Regions from separate parts of the Methylocystis sp. SB2 genome, predicted to be linked through region 1. Evidence: predicted binding sites of a transcription regulator. Region 1 holds the regulator's gene; the other holds the start of a gene.
What was found. The regulator LexA, encoded in region 1, represses DNA repair genes until DNA is damaged. The targets are predictions, from matches to a motif close to TGTTCNNNNTGTGTTCNG.

Region 1 (6,970 bases):
TGTCGGGCGAAGACCCGACGAGTTCGACGACCTTATAGACATGACCTTCCATATGAAGCTCCCTCAATTCAGATATCGAATGGCTTTGCCTTGCATAGGTAGCGCGGACTTCGCCGCCGACAGCGGCGTTACTTCAATCGGTCGCCGAAAAGAAACTCCATCGCGCGATCGAGCCTGATATGCGGCAACGGCAGCGGCTTCTGGTCGGCGCCCAGCACCGCGGCCGGCGGCCTGAATTTAAGAAAGCGGAAGTCGGCTTCTTCATCGGAAACGGCCAGCGCCTCGCCTTTAAACACATCGCGCGGATCCGCCGGCAACTCGCCGGGGAAAATGGCGCCTTCCGCCACGCCGTCGAAAGTCTCGTGGCCAATGCGCTCCCCAGCAACAGGCGTGCCGACAATAGCCGAAAGCTTATCGCCCTCATGCCGCACCATCGCTTCGCGGGTGGCGCGAACGGCGGCGAGCGCGATCACGTCGATCGAGGCGCCCACGCCTTCCGCGCGCTCTATGGCGCGGGCGGTCAGGTGACGCAGGATCGCTTCGAGCCGGTCATGGCTCGTGTGATGCAGATGGTCGGCCTTTGTGGCCGCGAAGAGAATGCGGTCGATCTTCGGGCGAAAGATCGTGGAGAACAGATTGGCGCGGCCGGTGCGAAAAGCCGTCAGCACGTCGGTCAGCGCCGTCTCCAGATCGCGCACCGCCTCAGGACCGGAATTGAGCGCCGCAAGCGCGTCGACGAGCACGATCTGCCGATCGAGCCGCGCGAAATGGTCCCGAAAGAACGGCCGTACGACTTGCGACTTGTAGGCCTCGTATCGTCGCTCCATTTCGCGCCCCAGGCTGCGATAGGGCAACTCCTCGCCCTCGGAGACGGGCAGCGGCGCGAAGGTCAGCGCCGGCGATCCTTCGAGATCGCCCGGCATCAGAAACCGACCCGGCGGCAGGCTCGAGAGCGCGAAACGCTCGGAGCGCGCCAGACGCAGATATTGGGTGAAGGTCTGCGCCAGCTTCTGCGCGGTTTCTTCGCTATAGCGCGCCTTGACGTCCGTATTCGCGGTCAGGCCCCGCCACTCGCTTGCGATCATCGCCCGCGCAGAGGCGCTCGAGGCGTCGAGCGTCTCGTGAGACCATTGCGCGTAGGATTTGCCAAGAAGCGGCAGGTCGAGCAGCCATTCGCCGGGATAATCGACGATGTCGATGTCGAGTCGCGTCGGCCCCTGGCCGAAGCCTTTGCGCAGCGACCAGCCCTTCGAGCGATATTCCAGCGTCACCCGCAGTTCGGAGATACGTCGCGTCGATTGCGGCCAATGCCGGTCTAGCCCGGTGAGCGCCGCAAGATGCTCCTCGTAAGCGAAGCGCGGGACGCTGTAATCGGGCTGCGGATCGAGATGCGCCGAGGTGATGCGACCTTCGGCGAGCGCGCGAAACACCGGGAGCTGAGTCTTGCTCTCGCCGCCCTTTTCCGGCCGCGCCGATATCGCCCGCGTCAAATGGTGCACGAGCGCGGTGATGAAGACCGTCTTGCCGGAGCGCGACAGGCCGGTGACGCCAAGCCGCAGGCGCCCGCCCGCGAGAAAGTCGGCGACGCTCTCGGTGGCGATGCGCGTTTCGAACAGCAGATCGGATAATTGCGACAAAGGCGCTCCGGGTCCGCCGACCTATAGCATCACGTCGCGTCCCATCAAGAGACGCCGGTGAGAACATGTCGCGCTGCAAACCAAGGTGAAGACTGGCCAGAGCGATTCCGCGCCGGATGGGAGTGGAGACGAGCGCCTACCGCGGCCCGGCGCGCATCATCACCGCTTCGACATCGGCACATAGTCCCGCTGCTTCTCGCCCGTATAGAGCTGACGCGGACGACCGATGCGCGAACCCTGATCCTCGATCATCTCCTTCCACTGGGCGATCCAGCCGACAGTGCGCGCGACCGCGAACAACACCGTGAACATCGCCGTCGGGAAATTCATCGCCTTGAGCGTGATGCCAGAATAGAAGTCGATGTTGGGATAGAGTTGTTTCTCGATGAAATAATCATCGTGCAGGGCGATGCGCTCGAGCTCCAGCGCGACGTCGAGCAGATCGTCCTTGACGCCGAGTTCGTTCAACACTTCGCGCGTGGTGCGCTGCATGATCTTGGCGCGCGGATCGTAGTTCTTATAGACGCGATGGCCAAAGCCCATGAGGCGAAACGGATCGTTCTTGTCCTTGGCGCGCGTGATGAACTGCGGAATGCGGTCCGGCGTGCCGATTTCCGCGAGCATTTTCAGCACCGCTTCATTGGCGCCGCCATGCGCCGGCCCCCAAAGCGAGGCGATGCCCGCCGCAATGCAGGCGAAAGGATTCGCCCCAGACGAGCCGGACAGTCGAACGGTCGAGGTCGATGCGTTCTGTTCGTGATCGGCGTGCAGGATGAAGATCCGGTCGAGCGCGCGCGACAGCACCGGATTGACTTTATATTCCTCGCAGGGGACGGCGAAGCACATGCGCAGGAAGTTCGACGTGTAGTCGAGGTCGTTCTTTGGATAAACGAACGGCTGGCCGACCGAATATTTATAGGCCATCGCCGCGAGCGTCGGGATCTTCGCGATCATGCGCGTCGACGCCACCATCCGCTGGGTGGGATCGGCGATGTTCGTCGAGTCGTGATAGAAGGCGGAGAGCGCGCCCACGGAGGCGACCATCACCGCCATCGGATGCGCGTCGCGGCGGAACCCCTGGAAGAATCGCGCCATCTGCTCATGCACCATTGTGTGGCGCGTGATCCGATAGTCGAAATTCGCCTTCTCGGCGGCGGACGGCAATTCTCCATAAAGCAGCAGGTAGCAGGTTTCGAGAAAGTCGCCATGTTCGGCAAGCTGTTCAATCGGATAGCCGCGATAAAGTAGAACGCCGGCTTCACCGTCGATAAAGGTGATCTTCGATTCGCATGACGCCGTCGCGGTGAATCCCGGATCGAAGGTGAACATGCCGGTTTCGGCGTAGAGATTGCGGATGTCCGCAACGGACGGCCCCAGCGTGCCATCCTTGATCGGCAAATCGACCGATCCGTCGCCGACTGTGAAGATAGCATTCTTCTCCGGCATACCCGCTCCCCTCTCAACCGCCCCCGCGCTCGCAACGAGCCGGATCGCGGCGCGACGCGCGCGAACGCTATGCATGAATTGCGTCACATTCGCGATGTCGTCGCTTTCACGCGCACGCCGATGCGTTGCATTCGGTTTGTTGTGCGGTGCAAAAAGCTATATCAACCGCAAGGGCTGTCAAGCGCGCGCCACGCGTTTCGCGCATGCCTCGCGAATAAGGGCGATGTGTTTCGCCGTGGCGCGGAAAACGGCGCGGCGCCGAAAATCGCGTCAGCGATTTTTACGCGCGCCAACGCCGCGGCGATGCGGGTTACGCCATAGCCGCCTGATCGGAAATTCGCGCAAGACTTTCCTCGCGCCCCAAAATTTCCAGCACGTCGAAAATGCCGGGCGAGGTCGCGCGGCCGGTGAGCGCGGCGCGCAAAGGCTGTGCGAGATCGCCCAGTTTGACGCCAAGCGCTGTCGCGAGATCGCGCACGACCGCTTCCGTCGTTGCGGCCGTCCAGTTCGGAAGCCCTGCAAGTTTCTCGACAAGCTGCGCAAGCCGCACGCGCGCTTCCGCCGAAAGCAGCTGCGCCGCCTTTGCGTCGAGCGACAGCGGACGCTGCGCGAAGAGAAAGCCCGCGCCGTCGAGAAGTTCGTTCAAAGTCTTCGCACGCGCCTTCAGGCCCGGCAAGGCGGCGCGCAACTGCCCACGCGTTCTGTCGTCGAGCGCCTGTGCGATGGCGCCGCCGCCTTCGAGATAGGGAAGCGTGGCGACGAGCAAATCCAACAGCTCGTCATCATCGCTATCGCGCAGATAATGGCCGTTCATATTTTCGAGCTTGGCGAAATCGAAGCGCGCCGGCGAACGGTGCACCTGCGCGAGATCAAACGACTCGACCATCTCCGGCGTCGTGAAGAACTCCTTGTCGCCCTGCGACCACCCCAATCGAACGAGGTAGTTGCGCAGCGCGGCCGGCAGATAGCCCATCCCGCGGTAGGCGTCGACGCCGAGCGCGCCATGGCGCTTCGAAAGCTTGGCGCCGTCCGGTCCGTGAATCAGCGGAATATGCGCGAAGGCCGGGATCGTCCACCCCATCGCCTGATAGATATGCGTCTGGCGCCCAGCATTGGTGAGATGATCGTCGCCGCGAATGATCTGCGTGACGCCCATGTCGTGATCGTCGACGACGACCGCGAGCATGTAGGTTGGCGCGCCGTCCGAGCGCAGCAGAATGAAGTCGTCAAGATCCTTGTTCTGAAAGACGACGCGTCCCTGCACGGCGTCATCGACGATCGTCTCGCCGTCCTGGGGCGCCTTGATGCGCACGACATAGGGCGCGCCGGCGGGCGCCTCGGCGGGATCGCGGTCGCGCCAGCGGCCGTCGTAGCGCCAAGGGCGCTTTTCCGCCTTAGCCTTCTCGCGCATCTCCTCGAGCTCCTGCGCCGTGGCGTAGCAGCGATAGGCGTGTCCCTGCGCCAGCAGCGCTTCGGCGACCTCGGCATGGCGCGCGGCCCGCGAGGACTGGTAGACGATGTCGCCATCCCATTCGAGGCCGAGCCACTGGAGGCCATCGATGATGGCGCCGATCGCCGCTTGCGTGGAGCGCTCGCGGTCGGTGTCTTCGATTCGCAGCATCATCCGCCCGCCGTGCTTCTTGGCGTAAAGCCAGTTGAACAGCGCCGTGCGCGCCCCGCCGATGTGCAGAAAGCCGGTGGGCGATGGAGCGAAGCGGGTGACGACCTGTGACATGAGCGCGGCGAATTCCTCGAATTGGGTCGGCCCGTCTAACACGGCGCACGCGAGGCGAACATAGTTCGTCACGATGATGGTTTAACCAAAGCGTGAACATATGGCTTGCGGAACGCAGTAAGAACCGATATCGTTCTGTTCATGATTTGTTTAGGTTATCGAGCCAGAAGCTGCGGCTCAGCCAAAATCAACGATTCGGCTTGCGGGGCGGTGCGGCGATGCTGACCAAAAAACAAAACGATCTGTTGCGCTTCATTCATGAACGTCTGAAGGAGTCGGGCGTGCCGCCGTCCTTCGACGAGATGAAGGACGCGCTCGACCTGCGGTCGAAATCGGGGATTCATCGGCTGATTCTCGCGCTCGAGGAACGCGGATTCATCCGCCGCCTGCCCAATCGCGCCCGCGCGCTCGAAGTTCTGCGTCTGCCTGAATCGGCCACGCCGCGCACCGCCGGCGGGCGCAACGGCAAGTTCTCGCCGTCCGTCATCGAGGGGAATCTCGGGCGCGTCCGGCCGCTCAGCGAACGTTTCGAGGACGAAGGCGACCATCAGGTCGCCATTCCGGTCATGGGGCGCATCGCCGCCGGCACGCCGATCTCCGCCATCCAGAATCGCAGCCACACCATCAGCCTGCCGCCCGACCTGCTCTCGAGCGGCGAGCACTTCGCGCTCGAAGTGCGCGGCGATTCGATGATCGAAGCGGGAATCCTCGACGGCGATACGGTCGTGATCCGCAAGCAGGACAGCGCCGACACCGGCGACATCGTCGTGGCGCTGATCGACGATGAGGAGGCGACGCTCAAACGTCTGCGCAAGCGCGGCGCCTCGATCGCGTTGGAGGCCGCCAATCCCGCCTATGAGACGCGGATCTTCGGCCCCGATCGCGTGCGCATTCAGGGCAGGCTCGTGAGCCTCCTGCGGAAATACTAACTTCTATGCGACGCCGTCATTGCGAGCGTAGCGACGCTATCCAGCGCTTTGACGCCGCCCCTGGATTGCTTCGTCGCGACGCTCCTCGCAATGACGCGTGAATTGCGCCGCCCTACTCCAGCGGCTCCATCGCGCGCGCATCTTCAGCGCTGCGCTCTTCATCGCTCAGCGGCGCCGTGAATCCTGACGTGCGGCGATTGCGGGGCGCCGGCGACCAGGGCCGATCCTCATCGATCGCGCGCGCCGTCGTCCATTCGACGCCCTCCGCCTTGAACCGCAAAGTCACTGCCCCGGTTTCCGATAGTCTGTGGCGATCGATCACGATCGGCGCCGCACAGCCCAATGGCGCGTAGAGAGGCGTCACGATGACGGCGGCGCGCGCGCAGTCTTCGAAGAAGCCGCCGCGCCCGGCGACGAGCGCGACAAAGCGGCCATTGACGGCCTTCGCCACGCAACCCGTGTCGTCGCAGGCGACGCCGCTCCTGGCGTCCGCGGACTGGCGCGCGTCTCCGTCCGCCCGCAACCATTGTTCCGCGGCGAAAGCGCTGGGCTTTTGCCCCAAGACGGCGAGCTGTCCGGACGGCAGGCGCAGCGCCGCCGATTCTCCCGTCGCCGGCACGGCGAGATCAAAAGGCGCGCCGCTCCTCGCGCCCATCAGTCCGATCAAGGCGAGAGGAATGGCGAGCGCGCGCCAGGCCCAAGTGCGCCAGAGCACGAGCGATAAGACCGCAAGCGAAAGGAAAAGGATCGCCCAGGGGGCAAAGGCTTTGACCGGCAGACTCGCGCCAGGGGCGCTCGCGATCAGCCCGGCGAGATAGGTCACGAGGTCGATGCCCAGCTTGAGATAGCGCCAGATGAAGCCGTCGAGGCCCAAGGGGTAAAGCGCGGCGCCGACGAGCGCGCAGGGAACGGCGAAGAATTCGATGATCGCCAGCGTCAGCGGATTGCCGATCAGCACATAGGGGCTGAGCTCATGAAAATCATTCGCCATGAAGGAAGCGGTCGCCGAGGTCGCACATAGCGTTGCGAAGATCGCCGCCCCGGGTCCATGCAGCAGGCGCTCGGCGACGCTTTCGCGAAGCGCGCCCAATCGCCCTCGCGGCGCGCGATCGTCGATGCGGCGCTTCGCGAGATATTCGCCGCGCCATTCGTACACGGCGATCAAGGCCGCCACCGCCGCGAAGGAGAGCTGAAAGCTCGCGCCGAGCAACGCCTCCGGCTCG
Region 2 (6,970 bases), 120 kb from region 1:
CGCCATGGCGCGCCATGACTCGGAACTGGCGGCGACCATCCACGCCGCGGCCATCACGGATCGTTCGAAGTGTTGTCTTTTTCGCCCCTGCATCATCAAGAAGATGTGGTCCACACTCAGCCGTACTCGGCGGGGAGATTGGCAATCGATGAGCTGCGCTTCGGACACGATGCAACGAAACATGGATGGTGGAGCACGCGGTGGGCCGGAGCTGTTTTAAGCGTTGCCGCGGATGACTTTTTGGGCCCGCACCGTGACGAGAACTACCTCTATTATGCAGGGCTGCCTGCGATTGCCTGCGATTTCCGCCTAAGGCAGTGCCCTTGCGGCCCACCGAAATAACGCGCGGGTCGGCGCATCATTTCGGTGTGAACAATCTACTTCGATCGCGCGTTTTATTCGAAGAGGAGGCTTACATGGACATGTCACAGGTGAAAGAGCATATGGAAGTCGTCGGGGCCGATGGCGTTCATATCGGAACCGTAGATCGCATCGAAAGCCATCGTCTCAAGCTGACGAAAGCTGGTCGTGTTGAGGGCGGCGAGGTTAAGGGTCGGCATCATTACATCGATATCGGTTTGATCGCTGACGTCGAGGGGGATCGCGTGCGCCTCTCGGCGAATAGCGAAGTTGCGGTTACGCTCGAAGACGAGGAGTGATACGGTTGTTCGGGAGCACGCGCTGATCGCGCTTGTGGCGCGCGGCTACAAGCCCAACGTTGCGGCGGCCGGGTGAGCGCCAGCCTGGCGGTCGTCGTTGTCAACTCGCAGGTGTGTTATGGCGCGGGACCGCGACCTCGACGAGGAGAAAGATCTGACCAAACGCGGCCGAGTTTCGCTTCATCCCACTTCCGACTGACCTCGCCGGAGTGTACCGGGAGTGAGCGACGGGGTTGTCCTGCTGCGCTCTCACGTCAGGAACTGAAACTTGCCGACGCGCGGATCGAGCCTGAATGTTGGCCCATCGTGGCGGCAGGTTCGTCAACATTGGTTGGTTTTGCCTCGCTAGGCGAAAGCGCCCTCGCCACTTCGTATCCAATAAAGCAGCGATGATGACAAATTCGTTAGCCCTCGACGTCGGTCTCGGGCCGATCGCCGCCTGGCGACTCTTCTTCGCGCCAACGACCATCTTTGCTTTCGTAAGAAATATCCGTCGTAACTCCTGGAACGAGTTGCTCCTTCGCTGCACGTTCCGCTGCTTGGCGAGCCAAGTCATGCGACGCAAAAGTTTCGGAATACACCCCGTCGACTCGATAGGCCTAACCACCGTCGTGCTCGACAATTTCGTAAACGATCTTGGTCATGGCTCCCTCCTGACGCCTACTTTTTGCCGATCGCCGCGGCGCCCACTTTCACTAAACTCGAGCGAACCTCACCGCTGAAGAGATCAATCCCCTAACGAAGGTGGTGGCTAACGCATCTTCAGCTCGCAAAACGAGTTTCAATTTGTCGTTCGCTTCTCCGACAGCGGATGCAACCGGTATGACGTCTAGGACTATAGAGCGCGCTGCCGCGCGTGACGAAGTGCTTGGCGATAAGATGCAATTCGATCCGGCAAGCGCGAGCGATAATGCCGAGTGGACAGCGGTGTATTCAAAAGCATTCGCCTCCGGCCTATAGCCAGCCCCCTCGAATCTCCCAAGCTTGGCAACTTAGATGGCCCGGTCGGATTCAATTTCCAAGGTCTAGCCTTCTTATTTTCCGCCCCAAATGACTGGTCTGCTGCGCGCAGCATCTGAGACAACGCCCGCTTCAGGCAATCTCGCCCCTGTAGCAGGAATTGAACCGTCCCGGGTTTGCCGGAGGCCATTTCGATGATCCTGACCGAGGCCGCCAAGGCAAACTACTGAGCCCCGCGCGCCGTCGGGCCTGGATTGATCACGTCCGATCTCAATTGAAAGTGTCCGAGCTCCGAGTTTGCCGCGTGTTCGGACAGCGTCGTTCAACGCAGCGTCGCATTCCGAGGGGTCGAGAAGGGATACGCCATCCTGCTGCGCGGTCGACAGGGAACTCGCGGTTGGCGTCAGCGCCTTCGATTTTCCGGCAAGCTGCGCTACGTTGACTACGGTCACTCGCGGATTTTGCCACCTAGCCTTGAAACCGAACCCGATAAGCAAAAAGATCTGTTGGTTTTTATGTCGGCATAAATATTTTCCACATCGGTGAATAGAGCTGGCCCCGGATGTTTGGACAGCTCCCCGCGAATTATAAGTGGATCTCTGCTGGGGTTTGCTGAACGCGGGGCGTTTCGGTTTTGTCGCGGCGTCGGGAGGGCGTAGCCCGACCAGAGTTGCGACAAACCGAAGGCGACAGTCATGCTGCCATCGCCGTTTCCTGTTTGCCGAAGTAGGCCTCGTCGGGCGTGCACCCGTCAAGCGATGAGTGTGGGCGCCGCGCGAGCCGCCGCGTCCTTTCGCATCGCGTGTCGATCACGATGGAGGCGGCGTTCTGCGTCGACAACCGCCGCGAGATAGACGAATCACCCACGTTGCTCTTCTACAGCGCCTGCGGCCTTGCCGATGGCGGGGTAACCCTCGGCCTCGACGATTTTCAAAGCGCGTCACTCGGCGGGCTCACCATTCCATTTCAAGGCGGCGCCGCAAATTTCTCCAACACGCCATCGGCTGGGCCGCTGACCCCATAGCGCTGGCAGAGCTGTTTAGGCACCATACACGCGCGCGCTGGACGCGCTCGGCACGAAGATCGGCGATGGTCGGCGGGCCATTTGCCATGAGGCGCATGTGCTGCACCATCGACTTCCGGCGGCCTCCTGGAGTGCTTCAATGGCTAGCCCATCCTCCCGCAAGTCGGAATCGATTGGGGCAAGCCCAAATGGAAGCGTCGCGCAGCCACGCCTCGTGCCGCCTTTGAAGCGCTGGATGCGCGCCTGAAGTTCGGCGATGGAGGCATTGGCCGCGGGTTCGGCCATGGCGGAAAGCTGTTCTTTAAGGCTTTGCAAAGGGTCTCGCCGCTGCTATGTTCCTTATTTGTTCTTAATTACTTCATGCGCCAAATTGGACTCGTTAGAGTCTTCGGGACCGCGTCATGGATTAGAACGAGGAATGGCGAATATGGGCGGACGGGCATGAGCGGGGCGCATCTGGAAAAGTTGAACGACTGGCAGCGCAGCGCGGTCGAGCATGGCGTCGGTCTTGCCGATGGCAAAATGGGCGGCCCGCTGCTGATCATTGCCGGCGCTGGATCGGGCAAGACCAACACGCTGGCGCATCGGGTCGCGCATTTGATCGTCAACGGCGCCGATCCACGGCGCATCCTGCTGATGACTTTTTCGCGTCGAGCCGCATCCGAGATGGGACGCCGGGTCGAGCGCATCTGCGCGAAGGTGCTGGGCAATAAGGCCGGCGCGCTCACCGACGCGCTCGCTTGGGCCGGCACGTTCCACGGCATCGGCGCGCGGCTGCTGCGCGACTATGCCGAGCAGATCGGTCTCGATCCGCAATTCACCATCCACGATCGCGAAGACAGTGCCGACCTGATGAATCTGATCCGGCACCAGCTCGGCTTCTCTAAGATGGAGAGCCGGTTTCCGACCAAAGGGACCTGTCTTGTGATCTATTCGCGAGCGGTGAATGCCGAAGCGCCGCTGCCGGATGTGCTTCGCGCCAACTATCCATGGTGTGCGCGATGGGAAGAACAGTTGCGTGAGCTGTTCGCGGGCTACGTCGAAGCCAAGCAGGTCCAGAACGTTCTCGATTATGACGACCTGCTGCTCTATTGGGCGCAGACGGTCAGTGATCCCATCCTCGCCCACGATATCGGCGGACGCTGGGATCATGTTCTGGTCGACGAATATCAGGACACCAACCGGCTTCAGGCCTCTATCCTGATGGCGTTGAAGCCCGGCGGTCGCGGTTTGACAGTCGTCGGCGACGACGCGCAATCGATCTATTCCTTCCGCGCCGCCACGGTGCGCAACATTCTCGATTTTCCAACGGAGTTCTCACCGCCGGCCGAGATCATCACGCTGGATCGCAATTACCGCTCGACGCAACCGATCCTCGCCGCAGCCAACGGCGTGATCAATCTTGCCAAGGAGCGCTTCACCAAGAACCTGTGGACCGACCGGGAATCGGCCGAGCGTCCGCGCCTCGTCACGGTGCGCGATGAAGCCGACCAGGCGCGCTTCGTGGCCGAGGAAGTGTTGGAGAACCGCGAGGGCGGCATGCGCCTGAAGGAACAGGCGGTTCTGTTTCGCGCCAGCCATCATAGCGGTCCGTTGGAAGTCGAACTGACGCGGCGGAACATTCCCTTCATCAAATTCGGCGGCCTCAAATTCCTCGACAGCGCGCATGTGAAGGACATGCTGGCCGCGCTGCGGTTCGCGCAGAATCCACGCGATCGCGTCGCCGGCTTCCGGGTGATGCAATTGCTACCGGGCGTTGGACCATCGTGGGCGCAGACGGTTCTCGACGCCATGGCAGATCGGCCGGACCCGATCAGCATCATCGGTGATTTGCCCTGCCCGCCGCGTGCCGCCGCCGATTGGCCGGGTTTCGTCGCGCTGCTTCGACAATTGGGCGGACGCAGCGCCGGCTGGCCGGCGGAGATCGCGCAGGTGCGCGACTGGTACGAGCCACATCTCGACCGCATGCACGAGCACGCGGACATGCGCAAAGCCGATCTGCTCCAGCTCGAGGATATCGCGGCAGGCTATCCGTCGCGCGAGCGCTTTCTTACGGAATTGACGCTCGATCCGCCGGATGCGACGTCGGGTCAGGCTGGGATCCCCTTGCTCGATGAGGATTATCTGATCCTCTCGACCATTCATTCCGCCAAGGGTCAGGAATGGAAATCGGTCTTCTTACTCAATACCGTCGACGGCTGCATCCCGTCCGATCTCGGCGCAGGCACCTCCGCCGAGATCGAGGAAGAGCGGCGGCTGCTCTATGTTGCGATGACGCGGGCCAAAGACAGCCTATCGCTCATTTTGCCACAGCGCTTCTTCACCCATGGTCAGTCGGCCACCGGGGACCGCCATGTCTATGCCTCGCGCACACGGTTTATTCCTCCAAACCTGCTGCAGCACTTCGAAAGCCGGGCCTGGCCGATTGTCCCGACGGGGCAAGCAACCGGACAGGAAGCGCCGCGGGTCCGCGTCGATGTCAGCGCACGGATGCGGGGCATGTGGCGCTAGGAAAAACGGTTCGTGTGCAGCAATCTGTATAATGGCACCACGATCCGCGACGCCGTGCGCTCGATAAGGAAACGCTGTTGGATATCGATACTCTGACACAACCTTAGGCGCGGGCGCAGACGTCGGGATCGGCGCGAGGGATGGCGCGATGGAAATTTTCACGCCGGACATGGTTGGCGGACTTGCAGCGCAAGCTACGCCCGGTCCGCACCGTAAGATCATCCACGTTGATATGGACGCTTTCTATGCGGCGGTCGAACAGCGCGACAATTCCGAGCTGCGCGGCAAACCGGTCGCCGTCGGTGGATCGGCGGCCCGCGGCGTGGTGGCTGCCGCGAGCTACGAGGCGCGCGCGTTTGGCGTACGCTCCGCCCTGCCATCCGTCACAGCGAAGAGGAAATGCCCAGAGCTGATTTTTGTGCCGCCTCGTTTCGAGGTCTATCGCGCGGTCTCGGCGCAAATCCGTGCGATCTTTGCCGAGCATACGAACTTGATCGAACCGATGTCGCTCGATGAAGCCTATCTCGACGTCACTGAAAACCACCACAACATCTCGATCGCCACGACGATCGCCGAATTGATCCGCGCGAGGATCAGGGCTGAGACGGGACTAAATGCGTCGGCCGGAATTTCCTACTGCAAATTCCTCGCAAAGACGGCGAGCGATCTCAATAAGCCGAATGGCCAGGCCGTCATCACGCCCCGTATGGGGCCAGCATTCGTCGAAGCCCTTGCTGTCAAGAAATTCCACGGCGTTGGACCTGCGACTGCGGCGAAGATGAGGCGTCTTGGCATCGAGACAGGCGCGGATTTAAAGGCGAAGTCCCTTGGCTTCCTGCAGCATAATTTCGGGAAGTCAGGCACCTGGTACTACAGGATAGCACGCGGGATCGACGAGCGCCCTGTTGAACCCGACAGGCCGCGCAAGTCGGTCGGCGCCGAGGATACCTTCACCGTCGACATCTTCGATCTCGAGGCGGCGCGCGCAGAGCTGACGCCGCTGGTCGCCAAGGTGTGGCGCTGTTGCGAGGCCAACTCCCTTCGCGGTAGAACCGTGACGCTCAAGGTAAAGTATGCCGATTTCCAGCAGATCACTCGCAGTCGAACTTTGTCCAGCGGCGTCGGCTCACTAACCGACTTCGCGACAATCAGCGAAACGCTGTTGGCGCCGGTGTTTCCGACGTCAAAGGGAATACGCCTGCTTGGCGTGACCCTCTCCAACTTTGAAGAAATCAGTTCGCATGACGCAGGGCAACTGTCCCTTATCGACTAGCGGCGGCGCCTGTTGTCGTCGTGGTCACGAAATATCATCGCTACTGAGATCATCGATTGAGAGCTCAAGCGCTTCCGCATTGCGCGCCACGCGACGCAATGACTGCGAAATTGTCTGGCGTCGCGTCCATGACACAATGTTCAGCGTCCTACAGTTTCCGTCTCCTGATAGGTTCATACCAAGCTGGAGAGTACGGTGTGCTGCCTTAACATTCAGGTCGACGCAGCATTCAGATCGAAGGAAACGGCGGCTCAGCCATAGCCAAACGCTATGGCGGCTTGATGCTAATACCGTTGAAAGGCGCTGTGGAGGAACGTGATCGTCCGAACTTACCCGCCCTTCGCTATTCGACAGGAGATAGATGCACTTTCGTCACACCTATAGACAGCGCAGATCCGGTGATAGCCATCAGCAACGATCAAGGGATTGCCTTTTTTCATTTCCCCGCGAACCAGCAGGACGGGCGCCAAAGGAGTGCCTTTACGAATTCGCTTCAGGTCCTCACTCACGTGGGGGTCAGATTCATTAAGCAAAGGCAAATCT

Region 2: the regulator LexA is predicted to act here: its motif matches at 2,977-2,994, upstream of ACPS74_RS03440 (ATP-dependent helicase).

What each region holds. Positions count from the first base shown of each region.
Region 1 covers NZ_CP187401.1:544,343-551,312, forward strand. Annotated here, with positions in the region: gene ACPS74_RS02765 (dodecin) at 1-52, opposite strand, end outside; gene ACPS74_RS02770 (YcjX family protein) at 129-1,637, opposite strand; gene ACPS74_RS02775 (citrate synthase) at 1,797-3,083, opposite strand; gene gltX (glutamate--tRNA ligase) at 3,394-4,818, opposite strand; gene lexA (transcriptional repressor LexA) at 5,037-5,747, shown strand; gene ACPS74_RS02790 (ComEC/Rec2 family competence protein) at 5,860-6,970, opposite strand, start outside.
Region 2 covers NZ_CP187401.1:664,629-671,598, forward strand. Annotated here, with positions in the region: gene ACPS74_RS03425 (DUF2171 domain-containing protein) at 423-659, shown strand; partial or broken gene ACPS74_RS03430 (IS3 family transposase) at 1,834-1,974, shown strand; gene ACPS74_RS03435 (hypothetical protein) at 2,422-2,643, shown strand; gene ACPS74_RS03440 (ATP-dependent helicase) at 3,085-5,154, shown strand; gene dinB (DNA polymerase IV) at 5,324-6,427, shown strand.